DNA from 2 places in the Gluconobacter sp. DsW_058 genome. Region 2 is predicted to be linked to the other one. Evidence: predicted binding sites of a transcription regulator. Region 2 holds the regulator's gene; the other holds the start of a gene.
The links. The regulator HrcA, encoded in region 2, represses chaperone genes, less so after heat shock. The targets are predictions, from matches to a motif close to GTTNGCACTCNCNNNNNGNGAGTGCNAAC.
Positions count from the first base shown of each region.

Region 1: a site for HrcA is predicted at 1,897-1,925, ahead of groES (co-chaperone GroES). Genes of this name have one in related genera too.

Region 1 covers NZ_JOPH01000058.1:37,954-54,169, reverse strand. Annotated here, with positions in the region: gene HK24_RS11165 (DUF2934 domain-containing protein) at 1-168, opposite strand, end outside; gene HK24_RS11160 (SDR family oxidoreductase) at 171-911, opposite strand; gene HK24_RS11155 (dienelactone hydrolase family protein) at 920-1,633, opposite strand; gene HK24_RS11150 (DUF4169 family protein) at 1,676-1,870, shown strand; gene groES (co-chaperone GroES) at 2,000-2,290, shown strand; gene groL (chaperonin GroEL) at 2,342-3,979, shown strand; gene HK24_RS11135 (TonB-dependent receptor domain-containing protein) at 4,235-7,186, shown strand; gene HK24_RS11130 (ATP-dependent DNA helicase) at 7,271-10,165, opposite strand; gene HK24_RS11125 (lysine--tRNA ligase) at 10,368-11,987, shown strand; gene HK24_RS11120 (lysylphosphatidylglycerol synthase domain-containing protein) at 11,993-14,092, shown strand; gene HK24_RS11115 (MarC family protein) at 14,089-14,787, shown strand; gene HK24_RS11110 (uracil-DNA glycosylase family protein) at 14,792-15,397, opposite strand; gene thpR (RNA 2',3'-cyclic phosphodiesterase) at 15,394-15,957, opposite strand; gene HK24_RS11100 (Bax inhibitor-1/YccA family protein) at 16,107-16,216, shown strand, end outside.
Region 2 covers NZ_JOPH01000002.1:86,972-103,187, reverse strand. Annotated here, with positions in the region: gene HK24_RS02175 (NAD(P)-dependent oxidoreductase) at 1-464, opposite strand, end outside; gene HK24_RS13665 (hypothetical protein) at 670-837, opposite strand; gene HK24_RS02170 (carbohydrate porin) at 916-2,418, opposite strand; gene flgH (flagellar basal body L-ring protein FlgH) at 2,721-3,467, shown strand; gene HK24_RS02160 (hypothetical protein) at 3,527-4,774, opposite strand; gene HK24_RS02155 (biopolymer transporter ExbD) at 4,778-5,212, opposite strand; gene HK24_RS02150 (biopolymer transporter ExbD) at 5,285-5,710, opposite strand; gene HK24_RS02145 (MotA/TolQ/ExbB proton channel family protein) at 5,715-6,794, opposite strand; gene HK24_RS02140 (energy transducer TonB) at 6,936-7,601, opposite strand; one part of gene prfB (peptide chain release factor 2) at 7,999-9,060, opposite strand; one part of gene prfB (peptide chain release factor 2) at 9,062-9,130, opposite strand; gene HK24_RS02130 (penicillin-binding protein 1A) at 9,168-11,786, opposite strand; gene HK24_RS02125 (aldo/keto reductase) at 11,872-12,762, opposite strand; gene hrcA (heat-inducible transcriptional repressor HrcA) at 12,825-13,895, opposite strand; gene rph (ribonuclease PH) at 13,979-14,689, shown strand; gene rdgB (RdgB/HAM1 family non-canonical purine NTP pyrophosphatase) at 14,689-15,288, shown strand; gene HK24_RS02105 (hypothetical protein) at 15,266-15,727, opposite strand; gene HK24_RS02100 (amidohydrolase family protein) at 15,963-16,216, opposite strand, start outside.

The DNA of each region.
Region 1 (16,216 bases), on a different contig from region 2:
AACAGGCGTGCCCTCGGGAACGCCCTTGATGGAAATCAGGTCCGTCGCTTTGTCCAGATAGGCTTCAGGGCCGCCGTCCGGCTTTCCATCGGCTTCCCAAAGTAACTTGGCCTCGCGGCGGATTGCTGCGTCACGTTTTGGATCTGCTTCGAGTGGGTTGTTGCTCATGATCAGAACTCCTGAAGGGTTGGGCGCAGGACAATCTCGTTGATGTCCACGTCGTCAGGTTGTGAGATGGCGAAAGCGATGGCCCTCGCCACGGATTCCGCCGGAATTGCAATCTTGTAGAACGCTTCAACATGCTGACGACTTTCACTGTCGCCGCTGCCCGTTTTGAGTTCGCTTTCCACTGCGCCCGGCTCGATGGATGTAACGCGAAACGCGTTGCCAGCCTCCTGCCGGAGGCCATCGCTAATGGCCCGCACGGCAAACTTCGTTCCTGAATAGACGCTGCCTCCAGGGGCGAAGACCTTGATCCCGGCAACCGAGGACAGGTTGATGACATGTCCCGATTTCTGACGCTCAAAGATCGGTAGTGCTGCGGCGATGCCGTACAGAACGCCTTTGATGTTGATGTCGATCATCCGGTCCCACTCGTCGACCATCAGTCGTTTCATGGGGGCAATCGCCATCAGCCCGGCATTGTTCACGAGGACATCAAGACGTCCGAAGTCCTGCTCAACGGCTTTTACAACGTCCGCAACGTTCTGGCGGTTCGTGACATCCAGTGTGTAGGCCCGTGCAGTCTGGCCCAGTGCTTCGAGTTCGGAGACAATTTCGTCCAGTCGGTCCCGACGTCTGGCGGCGATAGCAACGTAAGCCCCTCGTGCTGCGAGATAACGCGCGGTTGCTTCACCGAGGCCGCTGCTGCCACCTGTGATGAGGACAATTTTTCCTGCAAGGCCTTCCATGTCAGGCCTCACGCACGCTTGATGTGGTGCTTCAGAAACGCGACGCTCCGGCTCCAGGCCAGATCACGGGCGTCCTGATTGAAGCTGGAACGTTCTGGGCATCCGAAGCCATGTCCAGCCTGATCGTAAAGGAAGACCTCGACTTCCGGCCGGCTTGCGCGAATTTTCTGAACGTCACCTGGCGGAATAGACGCATCTTCTCCGCCGAAATGGAGCTGCGTCGGGCAGTGCGGCGCTGTGTCACAATGGTTGGCAATACCGCCACCATACCATCCCACGGCGGCATTAAAGTGGTGCGTGCGTGTTGCCGCAAGCCAGGCGATGAGGCCGCCCCAGCAGAAGCCGATAATCCCGACTGGGCGGTGACCATCATCCTGTCTCAGTTTTTGGGCGCAGGCTTCCAGATCCTGCTGGATCAGATCTGGCGAAATACCACTTCGAAATTCCAGCCCTTCTTTCAGGCCAGCCTCGTTGTAAGCCAGGACCGTATGGGGTTTGACGCGGTCAAAGAGGGCAGGGGCGAGAACATGGAAGCCCTGCTGAGCCAGATCAGAGCAGACGTCCCTGATGTGCCCGGTCAGGCCAAAAATTTCCTGCACGACGACAATGGAGCGTGTGGACTCGGGGGAGCCCGTCTCCCATGCCTCGAATTCGTGGCCGTCTGCCGCTGTGAGGCGGATCATGTGGCCCTCGGTCTTTTCTTGGGAATGCTTGTGGTCCATTGATTTCTGTCCAGTCTCTGTAACGCCGGAAAGGCAGATGCCATGAGCGACGTCATCAATCTCCGTCGGGAACGCAAACGCCGCAAGTCCGTAGAGGATGCGAAGGAAGCTGAGACCAATCGTCGTCTTCATGGCAGGACGAAAGGTCAGAAAATGGCGGATATGCTGGAGAAAAGGCGTTCCGAGGCCCTGTTGGACGGAAAGAAAATTTTTTCTGCCGAGGGCGATGGTTCTTGACGAAAACGGGTGGCGGCACTACCTCTCTTGGCACTCTCGATATGGGAGTGCCAACTGCGCTGCAGTAATTGAGCGCGTAACCCGGCCGCGTCGCTTTGTAGAAGGGCACGGCCTAAAATGGAGCGATCCATGACGACATTTCGTCCCCTGCATGACCGCGTTGTAGTCCGTCGCCTGACCGGTGAAGAAAAGACCGCTGGCGGCATCATCATACCTGACACCGCCAAGGACAAGCCGACCGAAGGCGAGATCGTTTCCGTAGGCCCGGGCGCCCGGAACGAGCAGGGCCAGATCGTGGCTCTCGACGTCAAGGCAGGCGACAAGGTGCTGTTCGGCAAGTGGTCCGGCACCGAGGTGAAGATCAACGGTGAAGAACTGCTGATCATGAAAGAGAGCGACATCATGGGTGTGATCGGCTGAAAAGCCGTCCCCGTTTCCTCTCGTTAAAAACCTCAACAGGAGATTAAGAACATGGCTGCCAAGGAAGTTAAGTTTGGTGCCGACGCCCGCGACCGTATGCTGCGTGGCGTTGATATTCTTGCAAATGCCGTCAAGGTAACGCTGGGCCCGAAGGGTCGTAACGTTGTTCTCGACAAGAGCTTCGGCGCACCGCGCATCACCAAGGACGGCGTGTCTGTCGCCAAGGAAATCGAACTGGCTGACAAGTTCGAGAACATGGGCGCTCAGATGGTACGCGAAGTTGCGTCCCGTACGAACGATCTGGCTGGTGACGGCACGACGACGTCCACGGTTCTTGCTCAGGCAATCATCCGCGAAGGTGCCAAGGCTGTTGCAGCTGGCATGAACCCGATGGACCTGAAGCGCGGCATCGACAAGGCTGTCCTCGTCGTTGTTGAAGAGCTGAAGAAGAACAGCAAGAAGATGACCTCCCCGGAGGAAATCGCTCAGGTCGGTACGATCTCTTCCAACGGTGAGCGTGAAATCGGTGAGATGATCTCCTCTGCCATGCAGAAGGTCGGCTCTGAGGGCGTCATCACGGTTGAAGAAGCCAAGGGCCTGCACACGGAACTCGACGTTGTCGAGGGCATGCAGTTCGACCGCGGCTACATCTCCCCGTACTTCGTGACGAACCCGGAGAAGATGACGGCTGATCTCGATGCGCCGTACATCCTGATCCATGAAAAGAAGCTGTCTTCGCTTCAGCCAATGCTGCCGCTGCTCGAGAGCGTTGTGCAGTCCGGCCGTCCGCTGATGATCATCGCTGAAGACGTCGATGGCGAAGCACTTGCTACGCTGGTCGTGAACAAGCTGCGTGGTGGCCTGAAGATCGCTGCCGTCAAGGCTCCGGGCTTCGGTGACCGTCGCAAGGCCATGCTGGAAGACATCGCGATCCTGACGGGTGGCCAGGTTATTTCCGAAGACATCGGGATCAAGCTGGAATCCGTTACTCTCGACATGCTGGGCCGCGCCAAGAAGGTTCACATCGAGAAGGAAAACACCACGATCGTTGAAGGCGCTGGTAACAGCGACGACATCAAAGGTCGTTGCAACCAGATCCGCGCTCAGGTTGAAGAAACAACTTCTGACTATGATCGTGAGAAGCTCCAGGAGCGTCTTGCCAAGCTGGCCGGTGGCGTTGCCGTCATCCGCGTCGGTGGCAGCAGTGAAGTTGAGGTGAAGGAGCGCAAGGATCGTGTTGACGACGCTCTGCACGCAACCCGCGCAGCTGTCGAAGAAGGTATCGTCCCGGGTGGTGGTACGGCTCTTGCTCGCGCTTCCGTTGCTCTGAAGGGTCTGACCTTCGATAACGACGATCAGCGTATCGGTGGCGAGATCGTTCGCAAGGCGCTTCAGACGCCGCTGCGTCAGATCGCTGAGAACGCTGGTGAAGACGGTGCCGTGATCGCTGGCAAGGTGCTCGAGAACGACACCTACAATTTTGGTTTTGATGCTCAGAACGCTGAGTACAAGGACCTGGTTGGCGCAGGCATCATCGACCCGACGAAGGTTGTCCGTACGGCTCTGCAGGATGCCGCTTCGGTTGGTGGTCTGCTGATCACGACGGAAGCCATGGTTGCCGAGCGCCCTGAGAAGAAGGCTCCGGCTGCTCCAGGTGGCATGGGCGGCATGGGCGACATGGATTTCTGATCCAACGCTTCAGATTCCCCGGTTTTAAAAAGCTGGGGAATATGTCGAATAATTACAAAAAGAGCCGTCTCACCTCAGGGTGGGACGGCTTTTTTTTTGACTTATTTTGATATGCGTCCGACACATATGTGACCCTTATGCAACGCTTGTCACAAAACCATCACGGAGCGATCGTACTCGCTGGAAGTTGGGGTGACACTTTCGCAATGAAATGTCTAAAGGAGGTCACTGCCTTTAGAAGGATTTCGTCTTATTATGATCGTATCGCGTCGCAATATGCTACTTTGCGCGTCGGTTATGGGTGTGGGTGCGCTGTCAGGCGCGGCACAGGCCGCAACAACCGATCACGCTAAAACCACGTCCTCACATGTGCGCCACAAGACTGTGACACATAGTCCGGTGCGTTCTGCTGCGACGCCTGCAACGACAGCTCCGGTTGCTGCAACCCGTCAGGTTGCCGCTCCGCAGTATGCTGCGCCTGTTGCGGTCAGCAATACACGTGCCCTGCGTTCCATCGATTCCAATCGATCCGAGAACGTTGTGGTAACGGGTTCGGCGCTCAGCACGTCGAACAACTCCAATGCCAATCCGGTCCAGATCGTGACCAGCAAGCAGATTGAGCAGACGGGTGCCACTACGATTGGTGACTACCTGCAGCGTCTGCCGTCCATGGGATCTTCGGGTACGACGAACAGCCAGACCAATGGTACGGGCGGTTCGTCCTGCATGGATCTGCGTAACCTTGGACAGAACCGTGTTCTCGTTCTGGTCGACGGCAAGCGTGCTGCCATCAATGGCAACAACAGCTGCTTCGACATGAACACGATCAACGTTCATCAGGTTGCCAGCATTGAAATCCTGAAGGATGGCGGTTCCGAGCTGTACGGTGCTGACGCTGTTTCTGGCGTTATCAACATCAAGCTCCGTCATGACCTTAATGACGCCAACCTTACAGTTCGTGGCGGCATCGGAACGGATCATGGCGACGGCCAGACAGGCATGATCTCCGGCTACAAGGGCTGGAACTTCGATCATGGCAAGGGCAACGTAACGCTCTTCGGGTCTTACATGACCTCGAGCGGCATCAAGCAGGCTAACCGCTCCTGGGCAAGCCCGGTTCAGGGTAACGACCCTATCAACCCGGCTAATCTTTCCTTTGGTTCGGGCTATCCGACGGGTGGTCTCTTCCAGACCAGCACCGGGAACTATGTCGGTAGTGAGAGTGGCGCTCTGCACTCCTACACGAAGGCTGATCGTTACAACTATGGTGCTGACCAGAACCTGACGAACTCCCTGACGAACGGGACGCTGTCGTTTGATGCTCACTATGACATCAACCGTCACTTCACGCCGTACCTGAACTTCAACTACGCCCATCGTAATTCGTCCACGACGATGGCACCGATCCCCGTTGCTGGCAGCATCTATCCGTCCACGCTGCCGACCGCCCTGTATGTTCCGGAGAACTATCCTGGAAATACGCTGGGTGAAGACGCCTACATGTCCAAGCGCATGGGTGAGTGGGGCAACCGCCGCAGCGAAACGGCTACCGATACTTACACGGGTATTGCTGGTGTAAAGGGTGAAATCACCCACGGCTGGAACTACGATCTGTCCTACACCTACGGCTGGAACCAGGTCATGTCCCAGACGTCTGGCGTCGGTAACTATGCCAAGCTTCTGCAGACATACGGCTTGCAGCAGGACACCCCGGGTGATTCCAACAGCACGCTGAGCTACAATCCGTCTGTTTGTAATGCTGCTGCAGGTTGCGTTCTGTCGAACCCGTTCGGCAAGCTTTCACCGGAAGCCGCAGCTTATTCCAACTACACGTCGCATGATCACTATTACTACCAGCTTCGTGACCTGAACCTGCGCATCAACAACAACCATGTTGTTCACATGCCATGGAACAACGGTGGCGACCTGGGTCTTGCGCTCGGTATGGAACACCGTGGCGAGCAGCTTGCCTATCACCCGGATGCACTGGTTGAATCTGGCCAGACGCTGACGAACTCTGCGTCCTACACCGGCGGTGGCTTCAATGTTTCCGAAGGCTACATCGAAGGCAAGGCAACGCTGCTGCATAACGCTTTCCTTGCCAAGGATCTGACGATTGACGGTCAGGGTCGTTACTCTGCCTACAATACGTTTGGTGGCACGAAGAACTGGAAGGTCTCCATCAACTGGGCACCAATTCAGGACATCCGCTTCCGCGCAACACTCGGCACCTCCTATCGTCAGCCGAACGTGTATGAGCTGTATGGTGGTCAGTCCCTGGGTTATGCTTCAGCGACCGATCCGTGTGATTCCGTGCAGGCCGCATCCTACGGTGCGCAGTCTCCTGTCGTAGCAGCTAACTGTGCACGTCAGGGCATTAACAGCAGCACGTTCTCGTCCAACTTCTCTGGACAGGCACCGACGCTGTATGGCGGTAACGCGAAGCTGCGTCCTGAAACGGGCCGGACCTATACGATCGGTACGGTGATCACGCCGCGCTGGATCCCGGGTCTGTCTGCGTCCGTTGAATACTGGCACTACACGCTCAAGAACATGATCACGTATCTGAGCAGCCAGTACATCATGGACCAGTGCTATACGGGCACGAACACGTCTTACTGTGATCGTATTACCCGTGTTGCAAGCACCGGGCAGCTGAATGCTGTGACGTCCATGTATGACAACATTGGCGGCCTGAAGACGAGCGGTATCGACTTCGACCTCGACTACCGTATCCGTGTCACGCAGCACGATGTCCTGACGCTGTCCAACAACTTCCAGCAGCTCGTCAGCTACCTGCAGCAGAACGAAGCTGGTGGTCAGTGGTACAATTATGCTGGTCGCATGATGTATCAAAGCGGCACTGGCAATCCGCGTGTTCGTGATTACGCAACGGTTGGCTGGCAGCATGGTGCGTTCGGCGTGACGTACATGATGCAGTACATGGGCGGCATGGTCTGGAACGACGGCACGACAGATCTGAAGCGTGCCAACGGTTATGGCCGTACCAGCACCCCGGGCATCTTCTCTCATGATGTGACAGTGTCTTATCGCTGGAAGAGCTGGAACTTCGAAGGTGGTGTGAACAACCTTCTCGACAAGAAGCCGCCGTTTGTTGCCAGCGCAACGGACAACAGTGCAGCCGCGCTGTACGGCAACCTCTACATGGGACGTTACGTCTTCCTGCAGGCAGGCGTGAACTTCTGATCCTCGGGTTTTCCGGGAACATGAAAAAGGCGGTGGAATTTCCACCGCCTTTTTTTATGCGTCACTGTCTTCGAAATGGTCGGATCAGGACGGAGTGAGAAACGCCGCAATATCACTGATGGTCTCTGCCAGACTGAGGCGCCGAACTTCTACACCTGCTGGGAAGGCAGAGAGAAGACGCGAGGGCATCCTGCGATCGAGCATCACAAAAACACCCCTGTCATCACCCTTCCGGATCAGGCGGCCGAAAGCCTGTCTTAAGCGCATTCTGGTAATGCGATCGTCATAATCACCGGGTCGTCCTTCCGAGAGAAGGCGGCGTCGCTCGCGATGCAGAATATCGGGGCGGGGCCATGGGGTCTTTTCAAACACCACCATGCGTAAGGCTTCCCCCGGCACGTCCACCCCATCCCGCATAGCGTCGGTGCCCAACAAGCAGCTGTGGGTTTCCGTGCGGAAGACATCGACGAGTGTTGCGTTATCCATGGCATCAACGTGCTGGGCATATACAGGGAAGCCCTGAGCTTCCAGCTGCTCGTTAATGCGACGATGGACCTCGCGCAGACGACGGATTGCCGTGAAAAGCCCAAGAGCTCCTCCGCCCGCTGCTTCGAAGAGTGCCCGAAATGCATGGGCAAGAGACGCGATTTCGACGGAAACGTCGGTCACAACATAAGCGCGCGTCTGCTTGGCGTAATCGAACGGGCTCATGAGTGAAGCGCGGATTGGTGGCTTCATGAAATGCGTGGCCCCAAGCCGCAGTTCTGCTGCGTGCCAGCTTTCTTCTCCGTCTTCTGAGCCGGTCTGGTCGCGCAATGTGGCAGATGTCAAAAGCAGGCCATGAGCCGGTGTCTGAATGGTCGATGCAAATGGAATTGTCGGGTCCAGCCAGTGACGATAAAGGCCCACGTCATGGTCCCCCTGCGCCCCACGTGTTCTGGGGAGACGTTCAGTCCGGATGAAATCAATATGGACGGGTGTCAGGTCGGGCTCGGGGGGCGTCTGAAGGGCGTCCAGCATTCCGACCCAGCCTGTAACGCGGCTGATGGCGCGGCGATGCAAAGTCCGGATGAAAGCCTCGATCCGCTGACGCGTGGGGGCTTCCATTTCCGGATCGTCTTCTACCGTTGCTTCAAGTCGTTTTGTCAGCTGGATTAGTGGGGTTTGCAGGCGCCGCAACGCTCTGGCCAAGTCCTTTGCGCTCGTCCGCACTGTATCATTCGTGGGGTGCAGATCGCACTCGGTGGAGATGTATGTGGTGTCCTGTTGTGGGCCTTGAGTGCGTCGGGCTTTGAGTTGATGATCGAGGGCCTGAAAAAACAGCTCGGCAGGGTTATCCAGTTCCGGCTCGGGGGCCATGAGCGGAAGAAACGCGGGTGCTTCGTCTTCCTGCGGAATCGGCGCGTCCATTCCGTTTTTCAGTCTTACGCTCCAGCCCGGAGCCGGCAGTGCTCGCGCAGCTTGCAGCACGGCATGAAGTGGAGCGTCTATTGTCGGAATACGTTCAACCAGATCATCAAGGCGCCGGAGGAGTCCGCGTGCTCTGGATCGGCTTCCCTCTGCACCCAAAAGCCAGCGTCTGAGTTCGGCTGTTTCAAGCCCTGACAGAACCATGGCAAAGGCGCTGTCTGCTGCTTCAGGGACGTGATGTCCTTCATCGAAAACATATCGTGTTGGCGTCGCATCTTCATCGGGGAGCCCGGGAGGTGCGAGAGCAGTCCAGGCCGCCTGCGACATGACAAGCGCGTGGTTGGCCACAACAAGATCTGCCTGTCTGGCACGACGAATGCCATGTTCCACGAAGCAGGTTTGGTAATGCGGGCACGCCGCATGAATGCATTCGCCACGCCTGTCTGCCACACCGTGCAACGTGCCCTGGCCGAAGAGATCGCCGAACCATCCTGGGAGGTCGCCACCCATCAGATCACCGTCGCGGCTCGCTTCAGCCCATCGTGCGAGAAGGCTGAGGGGAAGCAGGGCTGCCGCTCCGTCATTCCCCCGAGAGGTGGCGGCATTGAGCAGATCCTCCATATTCAGGAGGCACAGGTAGTTCTCACGTCCTTTGCGGACGACGACCTTTTGTCTCAGTGTTGCCTCATCGGGATAGAGACGATGAAGTTCCTGCTCGATCTGCCTTTGAAGATGTCGCGTGTAAGTGCTGACCCAGACGGCTCCATCATTCTGCTCGGCCCACAGGCTTGCTGGCGCAATATAGCCAAGGGTCTTCCCCGTGCCCGTTCCAGCTTCAGCAAGTACGACATTGGGCGATCCGAGCGTTTCCCGGGGCTCGAAAGCCGCAGTGGCAACAGACGCAAAGTCAGCCTGTCCGGGGCGCGCTTCTGCATTCTTGCCAAGGATCTGGCGTAGTCTTTCACGCGCGGCCTGCGGTGAAACGGGCTGGCTGCCGGGAGCTGGTCTGGGGGCTGTTTCCTCCCAGCGTGGCAGGCGCCGCCAGACGCGTACGGCATCATAAGGATGCGCACTGCCCGGGTCGGAGGCTGTGCCGATGGCATCCGCGACTTCGCCACTCCAGATCCAGCCGGCCCGCGTCAGCGGGAGCAGGAGGGCCCGTAAGCGTTTTCCTTCAGGAGTATCAGCTTTTTCCCGTAACTTGCCGAGAAGGGTCTCGCAGAGCAGCGGCAGGAGGTCCGCCGTGGTGGTTTCTGGCGGCGTCAGTCCAAGAGCGATCGCCAGTCCGCGCGGGGTAGGCGCAACGGTTGTTGCGGGACACACGAACAGAAAGAGATCCAGAAGATCAAACCAGGGGACAGGCTGGGATAGCGGTGTGAGATCAAGCGCGCGCAGGGCGGCCGGGCCATGAACGAGAAGGGGAGGTGGAAGCTGCGCCAATCTTTCCCGTACCTCATCGGCCGGGAGGTCCAGAAGCTCACCATCGGGCGTCAGGAGAGAGGACAGGCCTCGTCTCGCGACAAGAGCGGGTGCGTCAAACGGAGATGGGAAAGATGGCGAGCGCGGCATTGCGGTCAGTCTAACTGGAAGGGCAGAAGCGAGCGAGTGCTTTAAAGAACAGACCGTGAAAGAATGAAGAGGCTTGGGCTGTCATATCGGTTTGGAAGTAAATTTGACACATTTCGTCATGGTTTGGGGGCCTTGGAGAAACTTCGTTTGCTCTCGTACTGCTTGACCCGCGATACGTGTCTGCCTACGTTTTCCGATAATCATGCACAATTCCAGAACACATATCATCCCGTCCCTCGCATCTGACGCGCCGCTTCCAAAAGCATGGCCGTTTGAAGAGGCAAAAAAAATTGCCGAGCATGTTGGCGCGCGCGCTCCAGAAGTGCCCGCACTGCTTGAGACCGGGTATGGCCCCTCCGGGTTGCCACACATCGGTACGTTTGGCGAAGTGGCCCGTACAACGTGGGTACGGCAGGCTTTTGAGGCTCTGACAGGCCGCCCGACGCGTCTGCTGGCGTTCTCGGATGATATGGATGCCTTGCGCAAGGTTCCGACGAATGTGCCGCAGCAGGACCTCCTTGCAAAGCACCTCGGCCTGCCTTTGACGCGCGTTCCCGACCCCTTTGGTGAATACGAGAGTTTCGCCGCTCACAATAATGCCCGCCTGCGCCAGTTTCTTGACGGTTTCGGCTTCGACTACGAATTTGCGTCCGCGACGGACTATTATACGAGCGGGACATTTGATGCTGCACTTCGGCGGATGCTCGAAGTGCATGACGAAGTTGTTGCGACCATTATTCCGACACTTGGTCCGGAGCGTCGCGCGACTTACTCCCCTGTTCTGCCGATCCACCCTGAAACGGGACAGGTGATGCAGGTCCCGATCATCAAGGTGGACCCGGATGCCGGTACGGTCGTCTGGAAAGATGAAGCGGGCAAGACGTTTGAAACATCCGTCTTCGGTGGACACGCCAAGATGCAGTGGAAGGCCGACTGGGCCATGCGCTGGTATGCTCTGGGTGTCGATTATGAAATGTCCGGCAAGGATCTGATTGATAGCGTGAAGCTGTCTTCGAAGATCTGCCGTATTCTGGGTAAGCAGCCGCCTGCCGGACTAACCTATGAGCTGTTCCTTGATGCTCAGGGTCAGAAGATCAGCAAGTCAAAAGGTAATGGTCTGTCTGTCGAGGAGTGGCTGCGTTACGGCACGCCGGAAAGCCTCGGCCAGTACATGTACCAGCAGCCTACGCGTGCAAAGCGTCTGTTCTTTGACGTTATCCCCCGTGCAACGGATGACTACCTGACACTGGTTCAGAAGGCTGAGACGCAGGAACCGGTAGACCTGATGGCAAATCCGGTCTGGTTCATTCACGGGGGAACTGTACGCCCGGAAGATACCAGCCCGGTTTCCTACACAGCGCTGCTAAATCTCGCGAACGTGGCAAATGCGGACAATCCAGAGACACTCTGGAAATTCCTGCGTCGCTATGACGAGACGCTGTCGCCAGAAACGCATCCGTATGTCGACAAGCTTGTTCGTTGCGCTCTGACGTACTTCCAGGAGCAGGTGTACCCGAACAAGGTTTATCGTGATCCCTCCGAGACTGAACGAAAGGGCCTTGAGGACCTGGCTGTCGCTCTGGAGAAGCTCCCTGTTCATACGTCTCCTGGCGATGTGCAGGATGTTGTGTTCGAGGTCGGCAAGCGCTACTTTGAGAAGTCTGAGCTGCGCTCCTGGTTCGGTTGTCTGTATGAAGTGCTTTTGGGCCAGAGCGAAGGCCCGCGCTTCGGCATTTTCGCTTCACTCTTCGGTTTGCCCGAGACCGTAGCCCTGATCAGGGGTGCACTGGCTCGCCCGGCTGCCGGGATGCCTCAGGCCTAACGTCGATGTGCCCGCCTCGGGAAGACGACTGGCAAAATGATGGGCTTGCTCTCGACGTGGAAGACGAGAGCGGGCCTGTTAAAAGCCGCTGGAAATTATTGCTGACACGTGCCCCGGCAATTGTCGGGCTCGTGCTCTTGATTGCTGCTGTTGTGGTGATCTGGCGCGAGCTGCGCAATCTCTCCCTGCGGGACATTGCCAGAAGTCTCAGCGACATTCCGGATGGTGCGCTTCTGGCAGGAGCCGGAGCGACATTCCTGTCGTATTTTATCCTGTCATTTTACGACCGCCTGGCCTGCTTGCATGTCCGGGCTGATGTTTCTTTCAAGCGCTCTTCTTTTGCGGCCTTCTGCTCTTACGTCCTGTCGCATAATCTTGGATGTGCCGCGATTTCGGGTGCCGCAGTGCGGTTCAGACTTTATCGGAGCTGGGGTGTCGCGCCTGCGGATATTGCACAGATCATTGCCTTTTGCTCAGCAACCTATCTTCTGGGAACGCTGGCTCTGGTCGGAAGTATTCTAACCATTGAGCCGCACGCCATTCCGGTTTTGTCTCATCTGCCCGCTTTTCTGCTGCGGCTGGCTGGTCTTGGCTGCTGGGGTATTCTCGCGGCTTATGTCGTCTTTTCTCGCATCCGCCGGCACGTAAAAATCTGGCGTTACGAGATCGAAATTCCCAGCACGGGTATAGCGATTGCACAGATTGCGGTCAGTGCGGCTGATATGGCTGCGACGGCTCTGATTGCGTATAGCGTGCTGCCGCCGTTGCCTCCTGAAGCCCATTTTGGCTTCGGGACATTCCTTGCCATTTATATCGCGTCTTACACAGCAGGACTGGTAGCGAGCGTTCCGGGGGGGCTGGGCGTTTTTGACAGTGCCATGCTTCTGGCATTGCGGCCGTATCTTCCGGTTCCGGAAATCATGGGCGCGATCCTTGTTTTCCGCCTCTTCTATTACATTATTCCGCTGGTCATGGCGGGTCTGATGTTTGCCGGGCATGAACTGTTTCTGCGGGGAGAGCAGGCACTTGTGTCCGCAGGACAGGCGCCGCGGCGTATTCGCCCCAGTCAGGTTGTACGAGAGTCCGAAGCGGATTTTTCGGTCACAATTGCAACCAGCGTTCAGGCTGTAGCGGGAATTCTTCTCGTCTTTTATGCGCTGGTTGCTGAGCTGCCGCCTCTGCGCACTTCTCTCGGTGCTGCGGTCTCGCAGATTGCGGATTTGTTCCTTACCGTGTCGGGTGTTGCGCTTGTTGGGCTGGCCATGGGGCTGTCCCAGCGCGTCGCGCTTGCATGGAAGGTTTCTCTCGGCGTTCTTGGCGCGTCAGTCGTCCTGCTTGTGCTGCGACATGCACCTTGGGAAGCCCCGGTTGCTCTGGGGCTCGTGATGTTGCTGATCGCGCCTTTCCGAAACTGTTACTATCGCAGGGCCCATCTTCTTGTGGCTCCCCTGACACCTGCGATGCTGGCACCAATGTCCTTATGGGCGCTGGGGCTTGTTGGGGTCGGCTGGGTTGCTGTGCAACGGCATTTAGGCCCCATCTGGTGGCGCTCCATGATTTATGATGCGCACACGGCTGTAGGCCGGTGGTTTCTGGGGCTGTCTGCGCTTTGCGGTCTGTTCGCCCTTTGGGTTGGTATGCGCAGAACGCGCATCCGCTTCGAAGCGTGGAATGTGGAGAACGAAAGCCATTATCGAAGCCTGTCTCATGCTTTGCAGGAACTGGGCCCGCGTCGTCCCAGTGGCTTGCTGCATGATGAAGCAGGCCGAGCAGCTATTCCCTTTTTCCGGACGGGTCAGTTCATTATTGGCCTCGGAGATCCGGCGGGTGCCGAGCGGAACTGCATTGCTGCCATCTGGCGGTTGAGAGATCTTGCGCGTCAGGAAGGCCGAAAACTTGCTTTTGTGCGTGTTGGCCAGTCTCTGATGGCGGTCTATAACGATCTTGGTCTGACGGTGTGTCTGGAAGGCCGGGCAGGGACGATCTGCTGTTTTTCCGAGGACTATCGTATGATCCGGGCATTCCTCACGGGAGAAGAGCGGCGCGCTCGCAAAAAGCGGGCGTCGTGTCGTTCGGACGTCGCCTCAGGCACAACAGGGTCATGAGCCTGCCACCCAGTCTGGGTAATGCGGTCAACAGTTGGCTGATTGCATTTCCAGCGCTGTTTTCGATCATCAATCCCCTTGGTGCGTCTTTGATTTTCGCTCAGGCGACAGAGGGGCGGACACGCAAAGAAGTTATCGAACTGGCGCGGCTTGTCGCGCTGAATTCTCTGGCGATCCTTCTGGTGTCCATCTGGTTTGGTAGCTGGATTCTGAGTTTCTTTGGCATCAGTATGAATGCGCTACGCATTACTGGCGGTCTTGTTGTGGCCTCGCGCGCGTGGGTCATGTTGCAGCAGCCGGAGACAAGCGAGGCCCGGAAAGAAAAGCAGGCGCTTCAGGGCGGGCGAACCGTTGCCGCACCTGATCTCAAAGAGCGCGCTTTCTTTCCGCTGGCCATGCCTTTCACCGTGGGGCCGGGGAGCATCTCTGTAGCAATCGCTCTGAGTTCTTCATGTCCGCCCCATATGCCCGCGCCGGATTATTATATGGGCGTATCAGCGGCGGCGACTGCCATGGGCATCGTCGTTGCCATCGCTTACGCCTATGCGGAGCGGATCGTTTCCATGCTTGGCATCACTGGCGCGCGGATTGTCAGTCGTTTGGCCGCGCTCATTCTTCTGGCTATCGGAATCCAGATTTTCATTTCAGGCGTACAGGGCGTTCTTGTTGATACTTTACGTCTAGCTCGACACTGATATTTCAATCGGAACTGAGTATCTTCTGGACCTGTTCCCGAAGGGCAGGGATGACTTCTTCCTGAAACCAGGGCGTCCTTTTTTCCCAAACACCCGTTCTCCATGATGGGTGAGGCAGTGGAAAATAGTTCTCAGGCAGATAATGGCGAAAATTCCTGACGCGCTCCGTGACTGACCCGCGACCCAGGACGTGATGCTGGGAATAACTGCCAACCAATAATGTAAGGCGGAGAGCGGGCATGAGGGACAAAACCCGCTTCCTCCAGATTGGCGCGCATTCCGGGCGGGGCGGGCAGTCTCCTCCTTTTGGGAGTCTCCCTGGATAACAAAGTCCCATAGGCAGAATTGCGACTTGCCGGGTATCGTAAAATACCTCCTCCGAGAGGCCGAGCCATTCTCTGAGGCGAACTCCGGACGGATCCTTGAAGGATGTGTTGCTGAAATGGGCTTTGGTTCCAGGCGCCTGACTCGCGATCAGAAGCCTGGAGGTTGCTGAAACATGGATCAGCGGGCGTGCGCCAAGTGGAAGGTGCTCCTCACAGACCCTGCACGCACGAACCTTGCGGACCAGAGCTGTGAGGCGATCTTGTGTCGTTGGGCTGGAAATCATTCATCCTCAGGAAGAAGTGGCATTTCAGGGTGCCAGGCATATTCGGCCTGCGCGACATAAACGTGCTGGTCGTAGCCACGCAGGCTCTCAAAGAGCGTAACGTGCTCGACAGGCATTGGCTCACTCCTGAAGAGATTATGTCTCTGAACCCAGCGAGCCGCATCGGCCCTCTGGCTTGTCGCGAGGTGGCCTAGCGTGACACTGGGCTGGAAGCGACGCTTGGCAGGGAGGCATCCCGCCTTGCGGAGGGTCTTTTCCACCTGCGCCTGAAGCGTCTCCAGTGCAGTAGATCGTTCAATGCCAATCGTCAGGCTGTCAGCCGTCGTGCCTTCTCTCAGGCCGGCCCCTAAAAACGATATCTCGAATGGTGTCCAGGAGAGGCGGGAAAGGGCGAGATCAATCTCTCCCATCACGTACCGATCTGTAATTTCGCCGATGAAGCGCAAGGCAAGATGGTAGTTTTCCGAAGGCACCCATTGCACGCCAGGCAGCGTTCCACGGAGGAGAGCAAGCGCTTCGCGCTGGGCGGGGGAGAGGTCGAGTGCGACAAAAAGTCTCAAGAGGCTCGTTTCCCGAGGAAATGAAACACAGATATGAAGGGTCTTCTTGACCGTACAGTGAAAAGCCCCACATTCAGGGAAAGTACGGGCGAGCTTCCAAGGTTCGTCAAGCGCCCTTTTTAAAAGGGCCTTTTACTGGAAAAGGTGTCATGGCTTTTAATTCCAACTTCGGCAGGGCCGGCACTCAGGCGGGCGCAGGCAGTCTTGATGCCGGTCTTCGCGCCTATATGTGCCGCGTCTTCAACTGGATGGCGATTGG
Region 2 (16,216 bases):
AACGGCCGCATCCTTACAGCATGCAGGCCTTCTTTCGCAATCATTCCTACAGCCATGTCCGCGGCCGCCTTACTGGCAGCATAGGAATTCAACGGCGCTACGGTCGCTGCTTCGTTCAAAGGAATACCCTCTACGAAAGAAGCGCCGTAAATTTCAGCTGAGGAGACATGCACAAATCTGATGTGACGGGCGTGTTTTTGAAACGTCTCCGCCAGATTCATTGTACCATCAAGATTGACCTGCCAGGCGCGCCGAGTGTCTTGACTGGCTTCCAGAACCGATGACACAGCCGCAAGATGAATGCAGGCGTCAGGGCGTGTATCCTGCACAACACGCTCTACGGCCTCACGATCCAGAAGATCCAGTTGCCCTTCAATCAGAACATGATCGGGCATCCGGTCTTTAAGGCGTGTTTTGAGATGGGTGCCGACAAACCCAAGACCACCCGTCAGAAGAATTCGCATCGCCTGCACTCACACTGGCCGCCCTGAGGGACCACGGGAATTAGACAACGTGAGAAGCGAATTTTCCGAAACAGGCGGCATTGATCATTCTCCCATGCTGACGGGTCTGAGGACCGAACAAAGGCACGGCCGTTCCGCCATCCCTTCGTTCTCGACCACATTCAGTCACGGGGCAAGAGAGCAACTCTTGTGCAGGGGTACAGGATCAGTTCCCGAGGGAACGATCAACAGAGCGGCCAGCGCGTTCGATCGGGCCCTTCGGCGGATCAACGGTGTCTCGCACCTTCTCACCGAACGTCCGGTGGTGTTCGCAGGCCGTCAACGTCACGCAGGACACGGAAAGGGCCAGAAGAAGCAGTATCGATTTACGCACGTGGAGTAATCCTCCGAAAAGGCGGTGAAGCCATCAGAAACGATCAGCGCCGTTTCCGGTTCCCTGCACGTAACGAATTCAGAAGATTTCGATATGACTCTTGAAGCCCATCATAACGGCATCCCGTAAGTTCACCTGCCCGTTCGGGTTATGGTAATATTGGAGATCAGGCTCAAACGTCATCGCACGGCCGATTGCGAACGTGTAGTTCAGCTCTGCAACTTCCTGATGCGTCTGCAAGCCCGTCGCCCGATAAGGCAGAGACTTGCCGGCAGCCAGAAGAATCCGTTCAGTTCTCTGCACACCTGACGCGATATGAACATACGAGACCGCCAGTCCGATCGAGTCTGACGGTCGGGCAGCCCAGAAGCCTTTCCAGGTTGCTCCCAGATAGATCTGCCGATCCCTGAGTGCCGTTCGAGGCTCGTTCAGTACAACGCCCCCCATAAGCGTGACGCCGCCCTGTGGGTTAATTCTGGAGCCTTTGATCCGCTGGTCCACCATTAGCCAGGTGGACCATGAACCGCTATGTCGGGCAGCAGAGTATCCGCTATCCGCATACGGGTTTCCCAACGTATCCAGAAAGTTCTCAGACCGCCCCATCGTCTCCACGGCTATGCCAAGTTTGTAATGGCCCGGATACGCCAGCTCTCCGGAAGGGCGACGGAAGATGGGCTGCCATCCGATTTCTACGGGAAAGATTTCACCAACAATATTCGAGCCATTCAGCTTGAACCCTGTTCTGTGCTGCGCGACCGAATAAATGCCCTCTTCCGCAAAATAGACGCCCGTTTCAACATAAACATCCCGCCGCCAAGGCCGCCCCCTCACCCGCAACGCCCAGACAGACGCCGGATAAGAGCTGTAATAGGCGCTGTCAGAAGCACCTTTGGGCCGACCACAGAAACTATTGTTCACGAAGGAGCAAAACACAGTACCGGCGGCGAAATCCGAAAGCTGGGACATACGCCCCGCTGCGATTGCCAGTCGGTTCTGGAACAAATGCTGCTCCCCATATGCCATCACAAGATGCACGACGACGTTTCCGCCACCACCGTAGGTTTCCTGACTGTGAGCCAGCCAGTCTCCAAACATGCGGTTAGCTGTTGTGCCGTAGCGCCCGATGAAAATCACATGAGTCGCAAAGCCCTGAAGCTTCGCCAGACGGTTCCAATCCGTGACAATATTCAGAGCATACTGGCCGGCATTAGACGCGCCCTGCTTGTAACCATACCCTTTGGTCGGAGCCGTCACGGCGCCCATCATCTCGTTCATATTGTCGAACTGGGCAATCGTTCCATGGCGTCTCAACCAACCATGAGCATCATTGACAAAAGGAAAAAGCGAAGGCGGAGCAGACAGGTTTCCAGCAAGGTCTTCATAAGCTGACGCTTTGGGCAAAAGTTCTGCAGCCCCTGCTGACAACGGTGCAGCCTCTGTTTCCCCACTGGCCTGATCTGACGCAGTACGTCCTTCGGGCGAAGACGTTTCAGACGCCGGTTCGGCGGCCATGGCGCCACCGGCCGAGGACAGCACACATACGGAAACAGCAACACGGATCATACGCCGCACAACGGCCATGCAGCTTTCTTCCGTATCGCTTTTTACGTGATCGCTTATCGAACTATCACCGCTCAAAAATGAATTTTCCTTGATGTCGCTTCAACCCACCCTGTTTATGCACACGACGACATCAGCTTCCATCCTGCAAATGCTGCCCCTTGCACGGCATGAACCCTAGACGTGGGATAATATGGATATTGTAACTTTCACAAACCGGAGAAAAGTGCGCTAAAGGGGCCGTCCAGGGGCAGAGTTAACCCGTTTTTTACGAAATATATGTTTGGGTCTTTTTGTTCATAACAAACGGAATTGCCCCACACATGCTGCTTCCATCTCGTCATGCTGTGCGTTGCCTGGGGCTATTGGGGCTGATTCCCGCCCTCTCCGCCTGTAACTCGCTGGCCCAACTCTCCGAGGTAGGTCGCCCACCCCGCATGACGTCAATCACCGACCCCACATTGGCAGCCAGCTACCGTCCGGTCACAATGCCAATGCCGCCCCTGCGTCCCCCGCCGCAAGAAGCTTCCAGCCTGTGGCGAAGTGGCAACCGTGCTTTCTTCAAGGACCAGCGCGCCTCTCAGGTCGGAGATCTGGTCACGATCATTGTGGACATCACCGATAACGCTGCTTTCAATAACGGCACGACGGCCAATCGGGCAGCAGACGAAAAATTCGGAATCCCAAATCTGTTTGGCATCAAAGGACGGGTGATCAGCGCGGTCACAGGCGCTGACAGTCTGAACACAGCCAGCAGTAGCGATAGCAGCGCGACAGGAAAGATCATCCGGAATGAAACCGTAACCCTTCGTCTGGCAGGAACCATCACTCAGGTTCTTCCAAACGGCAATTTTGTCGTGATGGGAAAACAGGAAGTCCGGGTTAACAGCGAGCTACGCGAACTCGGGGTCAGTGGCATTGTCAGACCACAGGACATTACGGCCGACAATACTGTTACTCACGACAGAATGGCAGAAGCCCGCATTTCGTACGGTGGCAGAGGGACCATTACCCAGATCCAGACGCCGCGCTACGGGCAGCAGGTCATGGACTCGGTCCTGCCTTTTTAAACAAAAAAACGCCGGGAATGACTCCGGCGTTTTCCTTGAACTCTTAGCTCTTATGCAGCTCAGTGAGCGGCAGGACGAGACAACAAGAGGGCCCAAAGCTCAGCAACATCCTTTGCAGGACCATTACCGGCAATGGATTCAAAGGTTTTGATGGCATCAGCCTTATGGCCTGCATCCATCTGAGCCATGCCAAATTCGACCTGAGCCAGATCCGGATAGTGCGGATTTTTGCCCAGGCCCGTTTTCATCAGGGCAAGACCCTGATCAGCCTGACCGTTCAGAACGAGATTATAACCCGTTGTCAGAGCAGGACCGGCAGAAGGGTCTGTGGCAGCAGAAGCAGTAGCCTGTGCAAGCTGTGCACGATCGGCAGCAGCACGCTGTGCAACAAATGCGTGGAACTTTGCATCGCCAGCAGCTGTCGGACCGTTACCCAGAGACTTGTTGGCGTAGCCCTGATTGAGCAGGTTCAGCGCAAGCTGGGGAAGACCCAACTGCACAGCGCGCTCGCCCATATCCTGATAGTCAGACGGATCCTTCAGGACACCCGTCGCCAGACGCAGACGCTCAACATAGAAAACCAGCGGCGGTGCCAGATTAGGATTTGCGACCAGATCATGGATCAGCATCGCCCAATAATCAGGCTTGGAATAATACTTGGCCAGCAGGACGTAAGCGTGCGTCTTGGCGTCCGCATCCTTCAGGTTCGTATAAGCCGTGGCAAGCATCTGAAGCTGATTTTCGGCAGGAATCTTACCTGCCTTGATCGTCTCGTCCACCTGCTCCTGAGCAGCCTTGGCCGTTCCCTTCCAGTCACCCTGAAGATAGTAGCACTGGATCAGCATGGTCTGCATGCGCGGATCGGGCCCGTGCTCATGCAGATAGCGCTCGGTCGGCGGAATGGCAGCCGCATAGTTTTTGGCGCCATAAGCCATGGTGGCCTGAGCCATCAACATTTGACCCTTGGCAGCCTTCGGCGTGCGAGAGCTGTTGATGAGCACATCATACGCCTTCGTTGCCGCCGCCACGTTACCGGACTGAGCGGCAACCGCTGCACGCATCTGGGCAATAGTATAGGATTCGTAATCCGTCTTGCCCTTGACCGCATCTGCGGCATCAACCGCAGCCATGGCTTTTTCATAGCTCTTCGCGGCAAGAGCACTCTGCGCCTGCTGAAGATCCTTGCCGACAGCTTGGCCCAGCACATCATCAGCATGGGCAGCGGGCCCAGCAACAAGAGCTGCACCAATAGCGCCAGCCAGCAGAAGGGAGCGGGCGCTCAGACGGCGGTTAAGGGACAAAGACACGAATTACTGTCCTTCCATGAACTGATCCAGACCGACGATACCCAGCTTAGTCACGCCGAGACGCTGAGCGTCAGCCATGACGTGGGCAACCGTTTTATAATCGGCAAGACGGTCAGGATGAATGTGGACTTCAGGCTGATCACCTTCAGCAGCAGCGGCCTGGAAATGGGCCTGGAGTGCTGCTTCCGAGTTGACCGGCTCGCTGTTCCACGAAATGCTGTTGTCGTAGTTGATGCTAACAGTCACCAGCTTGGGCTGTTCGGTAGACGGCGGAGGATTGCCCTGAGGCAGATCGATCGCCACCGAATGTGTCTGCAGCGGGATGGTGATGATCAGCATGATCAGCAGCACCAGCATCACGTCGATCAACGGCGTGGTGTTGATATCGACGATACCTTCGTCTTCGTGCGTGCTGTCCGATCCGACGCTCATGCCCATGACGGCGGTTCTCCAAAAGGGTGACTTGAAAGAGGTTGCCGGACCGTTTTTCTATAACGGCCCGGCAGACCTTCAGTTCGTGTGGGGCTGCTCGGTGATGAAGTCCACGTGAGCGATACCAGCTTCCTGAGCTGTAGCGACCACCTGGCCAACTGCCAGATACTTGGCAGCACCGTCACCACGGATCTGGACCTGTGGCTGAGGCTTCTGCTTGGCCACCTCTACGAGGCGGTTCAGCAGATCCTGATGCGTAGGGACCAGAGTGGTGTTCCAGAAAACCTGGCCATTCGCAGTCACTGCCAGAACAACATTGTTTGGCTTAGTCTGAGTCGGCTGATTTGCATCAACCGGCAGCTTCAGCTTCACAGTATGCGTGGCGACTGGGATGGTGATCAAAAAGATGATCAGCAGCACCAGCATGACGTCGACGAGGGGGGTGGTGTTGATTGCCGACACCACCTCGTCGTCACCGCCGCCTCCTCCGACGTTCATTCCCATAGTATCAGACCCGCTGGCTGGTGGTGATGGTGGTCGGAGCTGACATGCCGCCGTCTTCCGGAGACACGCCGTGACGGAAGCCACCGATCAGGACAGACTGGACGTCTGCAGCGAAGTTGCGAACGCGATCCATAGCACCCTTGTTACGGCGAACGAGCAGGTTGTAGCCCAGAACGGCCGGAACAGCGGTTGCAAGACCAATTGCCGTCATGATGAGGGATTCACCCACCGGACCAGCAACCTTGTCGATGGATGCCTGACCTGCAATGCCGATGGCGGTCAGAGCGTGGTAAATACCCCAAACCGTGCCGAACAGGCCGACGAACGGAGAGGTGGAACCCACCGTACCGAGGAACGCGAGGCCGCCCTGAAGACGCGTGTTGATGGTGTCAACGGAGCGCCCGATGGACATTTCCGTCCAGGAGTGCAGGTCGATCGCATCACGCATGGAACCTTCGTGGTGCTCTGCAGCAACGATACCGGTTTCAGCGATGTAACGGAACGGAGAAGAAGCCTTCAGGGACGCAGCGCCAGCCTGAACGGACGGCTTCGTCCAGAATTCACGGGAAGCTTCCTTGGAGGCAGCGAACACACGGCCCTGCTCCAGGAACTTCATGACCATGATGATCCAGGTACCAGCGGACATGATAACCATGATGATCAGAACGCCACGAGCGATCACGTCACCATTGGCCCACAGAGCGCCAAGACCGTACGGGTTGCCCTGCGGAGCCGGAGCTTCAGGAGCGGCCGTTGCGCTTTCACCCGGGGTGGCAGCAGCAGCAGGCGTCTGGTCAGCAGGAGCAGCTGCATCACCGGCGGCAGGTGCCGGAGCGCCAGCATCATTCGGTGCAGAAGCAGCAGGTGCAGCAGACGGGTCCGAGGACGGAGCCGGCGGCACTGCCGACGGGTCGGCCGGAGCGGCAGCCGGAGCACTCTGATCAGCCGGTGCAGGCTGAGCGAAAGCGACGGCCGGTGCGATTGCACCCGAAGCCAGGGCCAGCGTCAGAGCCATGGCGCTGGCCCGGACGGCGCGCGCCTTCGTCGGAACGTCAAGAGCAGGAAGGCGGAACAGTCTGGTCATGAACTCCATATCCTCGTTAGAGATGCCCGTTTTAGGAGCTGTCTGGGGTGCCGGCCATATGGGGACCGGCCCTTTTCCTGAACCTCTCCGAACCACCTGATCCGAAGAGGCAATCTTATTGGACTACTGGCTGACGGACACTTAGTCGCCCATCGTGAAGTCAACGTGCAGAATGTGGTGATGCTCGGTAACCGGAGCGCCGTTAACGACGGCGGGCTGGTACCGGGCTCGACGAAGGAAGTCGAGCGCACTTTCCACAAACTCGTGACCACCGGTGGAGCTGACAATCGCGCAGTTTGCCGTGTGACCGTTCGGAAGAATGTCGCAGGAAGCCGTAACTTTACCTTCACGGTTTTCTTCCTGGGCTTCCTCCGGATACTCCGGCTTGGCGCCGTTGATCGGAGACGCGCCAGCCGTGTGATCAGGCACTGCCGGAGCTGGCGGACCCTGCGGAGGAGCCGGAACAGGCTCAGGTGCAGGCGTCGGGCTCGGCGGAACCGGATGCGGCGGCTTGGCGTGTGTGACCCGCTGGATCGCCTTGGGTGGCGGCGGAACACTGATCTTCGGCGGCGGAATATACGGCGGCGGCGGCTGTTCCATCTGCGGCGGCGGCGGAGGTGGTGGTGGCGGAGGCGGCTTAGGCTGCTCCTTGATCACTTCCGTCTTGATGGGCGGCTTTTCGTGGACGAGTTTGCCCACAGCACCGCTCATGAGCGCATAGATTACCGCGCCCATAGCCAGCACGGCCACGACGATCGCGACAATATAGTCCGTCGGCTTGCGCTGCTGTGCGGCGTAGCTCTTCATGTCGAAACCTTCTTACCCCTCACTGACACCGACAATGGATCCACACCTGTACGGTGCGAGATCTCGACCTTGTGTTTGCATCGAGTTCCCTCACCTCACGGACGTGTGATTCGTCTCATGTCGTGAGAACATACCCGATATGCTGATTGGGCAGCCTTCGGGCCATGGTGTCAAGCTGATTATTGCCTGTCCCGAAACGAAAAATTCTCATCTTTCGATCGTCTGGCGCCAATATTCGCAGGAGAGCGGGCGAAAAAGTACACTTTTCCGCTTTTTTTCTGCCTTCAGAAAATCAAATTTCCAAAAACTGTAACAGAATTATAACAAGAAGGCCGGGACAGCGTATTAATTACGCCGCCCCGGCCTTCCAGTTTCGTTTTAATGCGCCAGAGTACTCTTACTGAGCAGAGGCGCTGGCTTCCGATCGTGTTGCCCCGACGCGTTGCGCAAGGGAAGCCGACATGAAGTCGTCCAGGGCACCGTCCAGAACAGCGTCCGGATTTCCCTTTTCCACGCCTGTCCGCAGATCCTTGACCAACTGATAGGGTGCCAGGACGTAAGAGCGGATCTGGTGGCCCCATCCGATATCCGTCTTGGCAGCTTCCGTCTGGGCTGCAGCAGCTTCGCGCTTTTGCAGTTCTGCTTCGTACATCCGGGCCTTCAGCATTTCCATCGCCTTGGCGCGGTTGCGGTGCTGTGAGCGGTCCGTCTGACAGGCGACAACGATGCCTGTCGGGATATGGGTAATACGAATGGCCGAATCGGTTTTGTTAACGTGCTGACCGCCTGCGCCTGAAGCACGGAAGGTATCCACACGCAGATCCGAATCGTTGATCTCCACTTCAATGGAATCATCGACCACCGGATACACCCAGACAGACGCGAAGGACGTTTGACGACGGGCAGCGGCATCGAAGGGCGAGATGCGGACGAGACGATGCACGCCAGCTTCCGTTTTCATCCAGCCATAAGCGTTGAGGCCACTGATCTGGATGGTGGCAGACTTGATGCCCGCCTGCTCACCTTCACTGCTTTCAATGAAGGTCACCTTGTAGCCGTGCTGTTCTGCCCAACGGGTGTACATGCGCAGGATCATCTCGGCCCAATCCTGGGCTTCCGTTCCACCTGCACCGGCATTCACTTCGACGTAGCAGTCATTGCTATCAGCTTCGCCGGACAACAGGCTTTCGATTTCGCGCTTGTGCACGTCGGCAGCCAGCCCACGCAACGTCGCGATGGCTTCCTGCACCAGATCCGTGTCGTTCTCCATTTCTGCGAGCTCGACAAGTTCCAGCGTGCCTTCAACATCCTGTTCGATCTGTTCAACGCCCTCGATCTGATTGGCAAGCATGGTTCGCTCGCGCATCAGCTTCTGGGCAGCGTCAGAATCATTCCAAAGGTCTGGGTCTTCCGCGCGGTGGTTCAGTTCCGCGAGGCGTGTTGTGGCGACATCCCAGTTAAAGATGCCTCCTCAGCAGTGCCACCGACTGCTTGATCTGTTCGGAGAGGGCTTCGGTCTCAGCCGACATTATAAATACTCCACTATATAAGGTGGTTTGGCTGCCCTCAGTACAGGCCGCCTACACCAATGTCACCATCCGATGCAGCAGGTTTCTGGGCCTGAGGCTTGGCATTCGGGGAAGACCCAACACTCGGCACGCTGGTGTCTGTCATATCGCTCTCAGAATCCGAAATAACGGCATCCGCCCCGGTATCTGCCGCTGTCAGGGCTTCCGTACCAGCACCGAAGCCATGCAGAGCCACCGACGCACCCGGAACCTGATCAGCCTTGAAGCCGTCAGTCGCAGTGATACGGCCGGTGTTGTAGGACGCCAACGTGATATCGGCCGGAACACGGAAATCCAGCTTCGGCCGGTTGGCGAGCGCCACCTTCATGATCTTATTCCAGATCGGGCCGGCAATGCGGGCACCATCAGCGTTCCGTCCGAGCGTTTGTGGCGTATCGAAACCAACCCAGACGATCGTGACGATATCCGGTGAAAAGCCAGCAAACCAGGCATCATGGAAATCCTGACTGGTACCGGTCTTCCCCGCGATGGGACGGTCGATCCCAGCCCCCGCCATGCGACCTGTGCCGTTCGCAATGACGTCTTTCAGCATGGCCACGATCTGATAGGAGCTGGCTTCGCTGGCGAGCACGGGACGGCTGTCTGTAATGGAGGGAACCGAAATGCTCCCGGCAACGGGAGCTGCTGGCGGCGCAGGTGTTGCACCAACTTCAGGCGTGACCGGAGCAATCGTGGGGGATGAAGGATCGGCCGCCGGTGGAGCTGGAGGAGCCTGCAACGTTGTTCCCAACGCCAGACCTGGCGCACGCCAGATGATATTGCCCAGACGATCCTGAACGTCATCCACCAGTGTCGGCGACACTACATGACCGCCGTTTGCAATGGTTGCGTAGGCTGCTGTTTCCTTGAGGACCGTTGTCTCGACAGCACCAAGAGCAGCAGGCAACACATGCGGCATTTCATCCACAAGCCCCGCCTTGATGGCAGTATCTGCAACAGCCTTCATGCCCAGATGGGCGGCCACCCGGATCGTCACGAGGTTCCGGCTTTCACGCAGGGCATCGTGCAGAGTGGTCGGGCCCCAATTGTCGTGTTCGTAGTTCTTGGGATGCCAGTCGCCGTAAGAGACAGGGGAGTCGTCAAACTTTTCGGACGGAGAAATACCCTGTTCCATGGCCGCCAGATACACAAACGGCTTGAAGGAAGAGCCCGGCTGACGCAGAGCCTGCGTTGCGCGGTTGAACTGACTTTCGTGGAACGACCATCCACCAACCATCGCCAGAACACGGCCTGTATGGACGTCCATCGTCACGACAGCGCCTTCAACCTGCGGAATCTGACGCAGGGCAACGGAGCCACTTTCCTGCGGTTCAATCATGATGACATCCCCAGCACGAAGCGAGTGCATCCGACGTGCCCATGCGATGTCTGTTGCCAGAAGAGGACCAGTCTTCGCTTGGCCTTCCTCATTCCAGCCGACATGAGTTCCGCCGGGAAGAATGACGCCCAGACGCCACTCCCTTAGCATTCCGGCTGGACCGGAGACCTTATCGAGACTTTCTTCCCAGCCTTCTGCGTCAATGCCATCAAGATGAATGACCGGGCCACGCCAACCGCCACGGCTCCGATCGTAATCGATCAGACCTTCATGCAGCAGCTTCGTCGCTGATACCTGAAGGGGCTGATCCAGACTGGTATGAACTTCAAGGCCGCCTTGAAGAGCGCGATCCTGACCATACAAGCTGATGAGCTGACGCCGGACCTCGGCCCCAAACCATTCTGAATCCGGCAAAGGTCCAAACCGCTGCTTCTTCTGCGGGACCAGTGGCTCCTTCTTGTCTTCCTGAGCCTGCTCGCGGGAAATGACGCCGTTATCGGCCATCAGATCCAGAACAAGATTTCGGCGCATCAAGGCTGCGTCAGGATGAAGGAACGGATTGTAGTGTGTCGGTGACTTCGGAAGGGCCGCCAGTGACGCGGCTTCTGCATCATTCAGCTGGTCTAGAGGCTTGTTGAAATAGGTCTGGGCCGCGGCGGCGACACCGAAAGAGCCGTTCCCCAGATCCGCCCAGTTCAGATAGATCTCAAGAATCTTATCCTTGGACAGCACCTGCTCCATTTTGACGGCAAGCAGGGCTTCCTTGATTTTACGATCAAGTGTGCGGGCATTGCTGTTAAGCAGCATCCCACGCGCAACCTGCTGCGTAATGGTAGACGCACCGACAGCACGGCGTCCATGGCGGGCAAAAACGTCCGTTACGCCTGCACGGGCAATGGCCATCACATCCACACCACCATGGGTGTAGAAATTGTGATCTTCCGTTGCGAGGAAGGCGCGCTTTACCCGATCCGGAATCGCTTCCAGCGGAACGAAAATACGTCGCTCATTGGCAAGCTGAGCCATCAGGCGATCATCAGACGCATAGATGCGACTGACGGTCGGGGGCTGATAGGCTCTCAGGCTGTCCACACTTGGCAGATCAGCCACAAGTTTGGCGTAGGTGGTCCAACCCAAGATACCCGCACCCGCAACACCGACCAGCCCGACACCGGCGACGATGGCAAGAGACTGACGGAAACGGCGGAAACGGGGCCCGCGGGGCACACTGGCCCTGGGGTCCTGCGGATTACGGGAGCGAATGGAACGGCGCGTCATACAAACTGCATAGCACTGAAACGAGCCGTTCGTCGCCCCCACTGAAAAGGGTCATTTTGTGACAGTTTACGGCGGCTCGTGATCGTTATGATCCGGCGGCGGATTTCTTCCACACCTCTTCACCCTGCCGATTTAGAGTAGCAAACTCTTCATCATTGAGATTCAGGGATGCTGCCCGAACATTAGAGGCCAGATGGGCTCTGCTTCCCGTCCCCGGAATGGGCAACATGACCGGTGACCTTTTCAGGAGCCACGCCAGAGCAATCTGCCCTGCATCTGCATGATGCCGATGCGCGATCTTGTCCATGTCCGTACCGGGCTTGGCCAGCTCTCCGGCAGCCAACGGCGCCCAGGGAATGAAGCCGATGTTTTCCTTGGTACAGAAATCCAGAACATCTTCGGACTTACGGTCCACAAGATTGAAGCGGTTCTGAACCGTTGAGACCGGGAAGTATTTCTGCGCGAGCTTGATGTCTTTCACGCTCACTTCCGACAGACCTACGTGTCGGATCAGGCCTTCTTCGCGGAATTTGGCAATTGCCTCGAACTGCTTCTCTGCCGGGCAGTCTGGCCCAATCCGATGCAACTGCCAGAGATCAATATGCTCTACGCCCAGCCGTCGCATGGACATCAACACGCACTGCCTCAGATAGTCCGGATTTCCGACTGGCTTCCAGATGTCTGGACCATGCCGTGTCAGGCCGCCCTTCGTCGCAATGACCATCTTTTTGTAAGGATAAAGCACTTCACGGATCAGATTTTCCGAGACGAACGGACCGTAGGAATCCGCTGTATCAATAAAATCCACCCCGAACTTCGGGAGGCTTTCAAGGGTTTGGACCACTTCTTCGTGGTCTGGAGGTTCATCCCAGATGCCCTTGCCGGTAATGCGCATCGCTCCAAACCCGAGGCGGTGGACCTTGAGATCACCACCAATGAGGAACGTACCGGATTTCTTTGCGTCAATCGTAGCCATGGACTCTTTCCTTTCCGATGGACGCAGGATTCAACAGCGCAAAGGCGGAAGGGTTGCAGTCACTATCCCAGCAGGCGTCCGACCATCCGGGCCGTGTAATCCACGACGGGTACAATTCGCCCGTAATTCAGGCGCGTTGGCCCGATGACGCCAATGGCGCCCACGATTTTCTGGGCTTCATTACGGGCTGGCGCGACGATCATGGACACGCCCGACATTCCAAACATTCCGCTCTCACTGCCAATATAGATTCTCACACCTTCCGAAGCGTCTGCCAGTTGCAGGAGCTGAAGCATGGTCTCCTGCGTTTCGAGGTGATCGAACAACATACGGATCGTGGTGAGGCGTTCGATCTCGGTGATATCCGCCAGCAGCTTGCCCTGCCCCCGAACGAACAGCGTTCCGCCATCAGCGTCCCATGTGGCCAGACCACTTTCGATGACGCTGGCGGTCAGAGCATCAAGTTCATGACGGTTGACGTCCATTTCCTTGCTGACACGCTCTTTCAGAGTGCCAAGCGTCAGATCCCCCAGGTGGGCGTTAAGATAGTTCCCAGCCTCGACAAGGGCAGAATGCGGCAGTCCTGCCGGGGTTTCGATGATGCGATTTTCCACCTGGCCGTCTGAACTGACCAGCACCACGAGAACACGTCCCGGACCGAGCGCAACGAACTCAATATGTTTGAGCGTCGCGTCAGATTTAGGGGCCAACACCAGACCTGCTGCGGATGACAGACCCGACAGCATGGACGATGCTTCCGCCAGGGTCTCCTGATACGACCGACCATGAATTTCCAGCCGGCTGTCGATACTGGCTCGATCTTCGTCAGTCAGGGCACCGAATTGCAGAAGACCTTCAACGAAGAGTTTAACGCCCTTCTCGGTCGGCAGACGCCCTGCGGACACATGAGGGCTGAACAACAGCCCGGCCCGGCCAAGATCTGCCATGACGTTGCGGATCGTGGCGGGAGACAGAGACAGATTCAAGCGCTGCGCCAGAGTACGACTGCCGATCGGCTCCCCTGTTTCAACGTATTCTTCAACGATTTCCCGCAGGATCGTAGCTTCCCGTTCTCCCAATCCGGAAGCAAAGGAGTTCGGCATGCGGAAGCAGGAAGGGTCAGGTCTGATCATGGTAAAACTGTATGTCGGGGCTGGAAGGCTTCTCGTCAAACGCGGTAGAGGCAGGGCTCGGTTCTGAGAGAGGATTTTTTCGCATGACAAAGCGCCCATCCGGACGCGCCTGTGACGAAGGTCGCGCCATTTCCATTGAAACAGGCTTTGCCCGACATGCGGAAGGTTCAGCACTTATCCGGGTAGGTGGAACGGAAGTTCTGTGCACGGCGTCTCTCGAAAATCGTGTCCCGCCATTTCTGCGCAACAAGGGTCAGGGCTGGATTACGGCCGAGTATGGCATGCTTCCACGCGCAACCCATCAGCGTGGCAACCGTGAAGCGTCCAAGGGTAAGCAGTCTGGCCGGACGCAGGAAATCCAGCGCCTGATTGCAAGATCCCTGCGGGCCTGTGTGAATTTGAAGAAGCTGGGAGAACGGACCATTACGCTGGACTGTGATGTCCTGAACGCTGATGGCGGGACACGCTGCGCTTCCATTACCGGCGCCTGGGTTGCTCTCTCCATGGCTCTGAAAAAAGCCAATCTGTCCTCAGTCATGACAGCACAAATTGCGGCAGTCTCCTGCGGCCTGACCTCTGCTGGCGCCGTGCTGGACCTGGATTACGTTGAGGACAGTGCTGCTCAGGCTGACACGAACTTTGTTCTTACCGCAGAGGGTGGCATCGTCGAAATTCAGGGGACGGCGGAAACGTCCCCCTTTCAGGAAACCGAGTTTTTTGAACTGCTGCGTCTGGCCAAGCTGGGCACAGCTTCCCTCTTTAAAGCTCAGACTTCCGCACTGGAGACTTTGTAATGCGTCGCCTGTCCCGTGGGTCAAAAATTGTTCTGGCAAGCCACAATGCCGGGAAACTGCGTGAATTCTCCAGCCTGCTTGCAGAAAGCGGCATCACTGTTGTGTCTGCAGGGGAGCTGAATCTGCCAGAACCGGACGAAACGGCAGACACATTTACGGGCAATGCTGAAATTAAGGCTCTGGCGGCGGCCCGTGCATCTGGTTTGCCGGCCCTGGCAGATGATTCCGGCTTTTGCGTCTCGGCACTTGGCGGCCAGCCCGGCGTTTATTCGGCACGATGGGGCGGCCCTGCAAAAGACATGACTGTTGCCATGGAGCGCGTGCATCGCGAAATGGGTGAAACGTCAGACCACGCAGCATCGTTTGTGGCGGCGCTCTGCCTGGCATGGCCAGACGGCGAAACACACTGCGTGGTTGGGGAATGCCATGGCCAGACAGTCTGGCCTCCGCGTGGGGATCATGGTCACGGCTATGACCCGATGTTTGCACCAGAAGGCGAAAGCCGGACCTTCGCAGAAATGGGCGAGCACGAGAAAAACGCGATCAGTCACCGTGGCCGCGCGCTCACCCTTTTCCTTACTGAATGTGTGGAAGACTGAACTCTAGGTTCGGCGAACAGGAGAGCGGCGGACTCTCCTGTTCCAGGTGATAGGGCCCTTTTGAACAGACCTCCACAGACAGCATGCCCGTTTCCTTGCCCAGAACATTTTCGAGTTCCAGGTGAGCGCGCCCCTCTGTCCAGCGGGCATCATCGCCTTCGCTCGACGCCCATCCCATACTTTCAGGAAATGTAAGATGTGATGTGAGGCGGTGAGCCCCTCTCACGGCGTAAAGAGTGATGTCCCGGATCAGGACCCCGCGCTCTTCGCTGGGGCAAGACTGACTGTGCCTGCGAGAGAGAAGCCAGAGTGATTTTATAGGGGTGGAAAGAATAAAAAGGGCATGGCTTCCCTGCCAGCGGGCTGGATGGATGAGATATCCATCATCACAAGCAAGGTGGAGGCCGGGATCGTTTGTAAGGTAGTCAAAAGAGGACATGCGTTTTCCTGCCGTATGCAGTGATTTTATTGTCCATCATCGAGCACGCACTTTCCCGACCATGGACAGCTCCATGAAGCAGACTGCAGTCTCTCATCCACACTACATTCTCGCCCGCTTCATAGAAATATTATGTCATAAACAGATCTGGTAACAGTATAAAATCAGGCCTCTGTAGAGAAAAACGGCTCGATAGATACTTTGTCGAAATGATATGCGTCAGGATGCACTCCCGTCAGAGCCCCTGATGCCTAACAACAGGCCCGTGACTGACGAGAATACCCCGCTGCCACACCTGATCTACCTGATCGATATCCGCGATGCTTTGGTCTGGGGCGCCACGAACGATCAGAAGATCTGCCCGCTTCCCTGTTTTCAGAACGCCGCGATCTTCAAGCTCAAGCAGTTCAGCGGCATTTCCAGTTGCCAGATGAATGGCTTCAAGCGGTGTCAGGCCAGCCTCTACGGTCAAGGCAAGTTCGCGATGTT